2 linked regions of the Methanococcus voltae PS genome follow. The protein of the gene in region 1 binds, or shares a complex with, the protein of each later gene. Links are inferred from orthologs where the notes say so. Each region holds a gene or a part of one and is shown on either strand. Other genes may lie near its edges.

Region 1 (2,979 bases):
TTATGATTGGTGAAGCATTGCTTATTATTATATCAAATTCATTTTCGTCATTTATTGTACATTTTTCTTGGTAATTTTCAGGAATGTATACTTTATCAACAATGTAATTTTTATGGATTATTCCTCCATTTTGTAAGATAACTTGCTCTAAAGCATCAATTATGCCTTTACAGCCACCTAATGGGATACCGGGACCTCCAAATTTATGGTAGTATTTGCTTATTGCCATAACTTCGTCCATTGGAGTTTCGTATGACGATAAGCTTAAAGCCCAGCCTGAAAATGAATTACCTACTTTTTCAGCTATTGATATCCCTTCTAAAAAGGTACCAAATGAAATGTCTTTATCGACAGTACCTAATTTTAAATCTGCTAACATTTTTAAAGCTTTTAATTTATCCTTAAAGCTTACAAGTTTTTTCAGCTCTTCAAAACCATAATTTGTATTATTAATCCTAAAAAGTCCATCGGGATTTGAATTGATTATTTTTGCACCGCAGTTTGACTCTTGAACCAACTGTCCGAAAAAACCATTTGCACCATGAGGTATCATGTGCAGGGCGCCTGTTGTTAATTGATAGCCTTTATAGTCTAAATTTGTAAATCTACCTCCAATATATGGAAGTTTCTCGTAAATTGTTACATCATGTTTTTTTGATAATATTGCTGCACTAAATAAACCCCCTAATCCAGCTCCAATAATCCCTATTTTCATAATAGCACCTTATAATCATCTAATACTTTTAAAATTTTCAAATATTTTGTAAAAATTATTATTATAATTATTGTATGGTGTATTCTTTATATATAGATTATACATTCTGAAGTAAATAATCTTAAAATAAGGATTTTTATAAAAATAAACTATTAATTCAACAATTGCTTAAAAAGATAATTCAACATGTTTTATTAGATTTTTAAATATTTAACATATCACTAAAATAAATAAAAAAAGAAAAATAAATATTATTTAATTATTTAATTATGCAGCCATTTCAACTAAACCGTCGTATTCCGCTGGAACATTTCCGTTTCCAATTGCTGGTTTAATAACAGGTTGTCCTGCATTTTCAAATATTTGTGGGTTTTCGAGAACGAATTTAACAAATGCTACACCTGCAGCTTTATTTTCTGCATTTGTAGGTACTGTAACACCGTATACGATTGGTGCAGCAGCAATTGTTTTGTTTTGACTTTCAATTAAGATACTTGCTCTAGCGTAGTTTTCAGCTTGGTCGTAAGCACCTAGGTTGATTTCGTCAGGTAATTCAACATATTCTAAATTGTGTTGGTTTGCAACACTCTTGTATATGAATAAGTAGTCGTAAGCACCTGATTCAAGAGGGCCTAATAAATCTACTTCTTTACTTCTCATGAAGATTTTGTCGGTATTAACTGTTATTTCAGCAGGGCTTTTAACTACAAAGCTACCGTCTTTTTCTTCAACGTTGAAGTTTGAATTTTTCTTAATTAAATTTTCGTATATTGTATTGTCATTGTATGTTTTTTCAGCTAATTTAATAACCATTTGGGTTCTGTAACCACATGGATCATCGTTAGCACTTGAGAAACCGTATTTAACTCCATCTTTTTGGAATATTTCATACCAGTTGTCAGAAGTTATTTCATTGGTAAATTTACTTTTGTTAGTGTATGCTATAACAATTTCATTTTTAGCTATCATTAAGTACCAGTCTGCGTAATCAGGATACATCATTTTAGGTATTAATGAATAGTCTGCTGAACCTAACACATCAGCTTTTTTATTTAATTCTACAATATTTCTAACACATGCAACACTGCCTGCTGATTCTCTTTGAACATCTGTATCGGGGTATTTTTCTTCAAAAGCTTTTTCATATTCTTCAAAAGGAACTGCTAAACTTCCTGCGTGGAATATTTTAACAACGCCTTCTATTTTTTCAGAATCTGTACTGTCAGCAGGTGTTTGCTGGTCCGTACAGCCACTAAAAGCTAATACAAGAAAAATCCCTAAGATTGAAGTTAATAAAAGGGACTTTTTATTCAAGTTATCACCATATATAATATAGTATTTAATAGAATTTTAGTTTGATATAATATGTAATAAATAATACATCTATATGGTTAATATATAAATATTACGATATTATTTTGGTGTAATATATGTTAATAAACATTTTAATATCTCGATAAAAATGTAATAAATACGATACTTATTTGAAAAAAAATGTTTAAAAAATAATAAAAATAAAAAATTAGAATAAATTAAAATTAAAAATATTTTATTTCAAAAACTTATCAAAGAAATATTTGTAAACAATAATTCCATTTTCTGATAATTCAGGGTGGAATGAAATTGCCATACAGTTATTTTGGATAATTCCTACAATTCTATTTTCATTTTTAGAAATTACGGATATCTCGTCACTCATTAATTCTTTTACAAGGGGGGCTCTTATAAATACGGCATGAACCACATTTCCATCTAGTTCTATCTCTTTTTCAAAACTTTCAACCTGACCGCCATAAGCATTTCTATCGATTGAAACATCCATTAATTTTAAAAGAGGTTGGTCAATGCCTGTTTCTTTGGATAAAAGAACCATCCCTGCACAAGTCCCTAATATTGGAATATTTTTTTTAAGATTAAGTTCTCTTATTTTATCGATGAATCCATATTTATCCATTATTTTACCCATTGTGGTACTTTCACCACCGGGGATTATTAAAGCATCAATACCCTCTAGCTCTGAAATAGTTCTCACTCTTATAGCTTCATAACCCAATTTTAAAATTGAATCAATATGTTCTTCTACATCGCCTTGTATTCCTAAAATTCCTATTTTTTTAGTTGTAGTCATAATTTAACCTTTATTTTGCTTAATTTAATTATAATCTTTACAATAATATGTTTATTTTATAAATATTCATAATTAATAATACTATAAAAAAATATGCAGGAATAGATTTTATAAAATTTTATAATATATTACTATA
Region 2 (2,925 bases), 130 kb from region 1 along the record:
AAATTTAACTAAAAATAAAAAAATCTAAAATAAAAATGGATAATAAAAAATGGATAATAAAATAAAAATAAAATTAAAAATAATATTTTAGATGCGAATCATATTTTCAAAATCAATGGATACACTATCGCCCGATTTAATATCAAAATCCTCATCACAAATACATTTTAAATTTTTATTGTTGTATGAGACACTTACTGTTTTATAGTATCCAAAATCAATAAAACCATTTACAATTCCATATTTTTGGTTGTTTAAATTAGTACTAGTACTTTTAGGAGCATTGGTATTTTCAACAGCTTTAATTTTAACATTTTCAGGAGAAATTGCCAATTTTGTATTATTTTCAGATACTATATTATAACCTAAAAATTTAGCAATCTTTTCATTTTTTGGCTTTTTAAATATCTCTTTTGTTCCAAAATCATTCAATTCTCCGTCAATTACTATGGCGATATTTTCCCCCAAAGTCCTTGCCTCTACAAAATCATGCGTAATATGAATTACAGGGGTTAATTCACTTATTTTCTTCAATTCGTCCATTACAGTATCTTTAATGTGTATATCCAATGCTGAAGTAGGTTCATCGAGTAATAAAAGTTTAGGATTTAACACCAAAGCTCTTGCTAATGCAGTCCTCTGTTGTTCCCCACCACTGAGTGTTTTTGGCGTTCTTTCTAATATATGGGATATATTTAAAAATTCTGCAATATCCTTTATTTTTTTATCGGCAGTTAGCTTACCAATGTTCCGAATAGTCATTCCATATTTTATATTCTTATAAACGTTCATATTTGGGAATAATGCGTAATTTTGAGGTACATATCCAAAATTTCTGAGTTCTGGTTTTAAATCAGTTATATCTTCATCATCATAATAAATTTTACCGTTATCTACATCCAAAATTCCTGCGATACACTGAATAATTACGGACTTTCCAGCACCACTTGGACCCAAAATTACACAATATTTGTCACGCAATTCAAACGAAACATTTTTTAATTGAAATTCTTTCCATGACTTGGATACATTTTCTAATTTTAACATCCTTACACCAAATTAACCATTATAAATTTAATTAATGCAATACATTATACAAACACATGCCATATCGCTATTATTTTCTAATTTTAATTTTATGTATTATCCTTATTATTATTTAGTTCTTATTTAGTTCTTATTTTTTATTTCCTTTTAATTTTTAACTTTTTTATGTCTTACAAGCCTAAATATTGTAAATAACAATATGCTTACAATAATCATCAACACAGAAATTGGTTTTGAAGCGGATAAACCGAATTGGTTGAATCTATCCATAATGAGTACAGGTGTTGTTTTAGGGAAATAAGCAACTATTAATATTGCACCTACCTCACTTAAGCCTCTTGCATATGTCAAAATACTTCCAGAAACTAAGTTATTCTTTATAATCGGTAAAGAGACGTTAAAAAACGTTTTAAATCTGGATGCGCCCAATGTTCTTGAAACGTGTTCTAATTCCTCGTCCACCATTTCAAAACCATCTCTTGCACTGTTTATCATAAATGGGATTCCTACGTATAGCATTACTGCTACAATCCCCCAAAAATTATCCACTATTTTTAAACCAGCGTTAGTTAAAAATTCGCCGATAGTGCTCCCATAAAAGAATGAAAGTATCATAATACCCACTACGGAGTGAGGTATTGCCATAGGAATGTCAATTATACTTTCAATTAAACTTTTACCTTTAAAGTCATTTCTTGCAAAAATATACGCTAGAGGCACACCAAATACTAAAGCCAATAACGTACTCATTCCTGCTGCTTTTAAACTTATTTCAAGTGATTTAATAACTTCTTTATCCATTATAGCCCCTGAAACGTCTCCAGGATTTAATAACATAGTTATCAAAGGCAATGAAACAAACAATAAAATAAATATCGATGCGGACAGGAATACCATGTAAAAACTTTTATCTATCTTCATATTATCACAAATAAAGGGAATAAATTAGTACTGTAAATAATGCTTAATGTAAATTTTGTTAGGAATATAATATAAATAAATCGAAATATATTTGCGTAACTATTTTTAATAATATAATTTTTAAACTATATGAAAGTTTAGTATTTATAATTAATTTTAGTGGTATTTTAACAGGATATAATTAATAATATTATTAAATACATTGATTATATATAAAATAAAAACTAAGATAATTAACTGGCTAAATTAAATATTAAATAGTCTAATAACTAATTTAATAAATAATTGAAATATTGCTATAACAAATAACTAAATAATTACTTTAACAAATATTTAACAAATTAAGAATAAATAAATTAATTGGATTACTAAATTTAAATTTGGTGATATATTGCACTTTGTTGATGTTTTGACAGTTGGGAAAGATTTATTAAAAGCGAACAAAAAAAATGCCGATAAGAACAGAAATTTATTAAAAGAAAACAATGTCGTGGCTTTTGACTTTATGGGGGCAATTGGTAGTGGTAAAACATTATTAATTGAAAAATTAATTGAAAATCTAAAAGGAGACTATAATGTCGCTTGCATTGCAGGAGATGTAATTGCAAAATTCGATGCTGGTAGAATGGAAAAGCATGGCGCTAAAGTAATTCCATTAAATACAGGCAAAGAATGCCACTTAGATGCACACCAAATCGGTCATAGCCTAGGAGACTTAGATTTAAAAGACATAGATATCGTATTTATTGAAAATGTGGGTAATTTAATATGCCCTACAGATTTTGATTTGGGAACTCATAAAAGAATAGTTGTAGTTAGTGCCACCGAAGGTGACGATACTGTTGAAAAACACCCTGAAATATTTAAAACAGCTAATTTAACAATTATTAACAAAATAGACCTTGCTGAAGCAGTTGAAGCAGACCCTAAAAAGATGGAAGCTGATGCAAAAATAAT

The links.
Region 2: the proteins of wtpA (region 1) and wtpB are in contact, whole or in part, in a crystal structure (PDB 2ONK), measured with the Archaeoglobus fulgidus proteins. The link is inferred for Methanococcus voltae PS from one-to-one orthologs. Residues at the interface, in WP_010877608.1 of Archaeoglobus fulgidus: Arg75, Glu79, Leu80, Arg144, Ser202, Glu203, Arg204, Lys209, Met213, Ile214, Arg215, Leu224, Glu226, Ser227, Gly228, Glu229; in WP_010877607.1 of Archaeoglobus fulgidus: Asp44, Pro45, Ala46, Leu107, Gly111, Ser112, Ser113, Lys123, Val125, Asp126, Tyr208, Tyr209, Leu216, Glu219, Arg220, Tyr221, Leu222, Ser223, Glu224, Gly225.

What each region holds. Positions count from the first base shown.
Region 1 is NZ_JANUCQ010000001.1:64,007-66,985, forward strand. Bases 7-2,904 are described here. They hold wtpA (tungstate ABC transporter substrate-binding protein WtpA), read right to left. Parts: upstream 2,030-2,904; coding sequence 983-2,029; downstream 7-982. Other genes in these bases: M2325_RS00300 (NAD(P)-binding protein), read right to left, coding at 7-715; pdxT (pyridoxal 5'-phosphate synthase glutaminase subunit PdxT), read right to left, coding at 2,265-2,843. In the rest of the region: more of M2325_RS00300, read right to left, coding at 1-6. UniProt on the Methanocaldococcus jannaschii protein: Part of the ABC transporter complex WtpABC involved in molybdate/tungstate import. Binds tungstate and molybdate.
Region 2 is NZ_JANUCQ010000001.1:194,918-197,842, reverse strand. What follows is about bases 82-2,925. They hold wtpB (tungstate ABC transporter permease WtpB), read right to left. Parts: upstream 1,969-2,925; coding sequence 1,195-1,968; downstream 82-1,194. Other genes in these bases: hypB (hydrogenase nickel incorporation protein HypB), read left to right, coding at 2,360-2,925; M2325_RS00980 (ATP-binding cassette domain-containing protein), read right to left, coding at 88-1,047. UniProt on the Methanocaldococcus jannaschii protein: Part of the ABC transporter complex WtpABC involved in molybdate/tungstate import. Probably responsible for the translocation of the substrate across the membrane.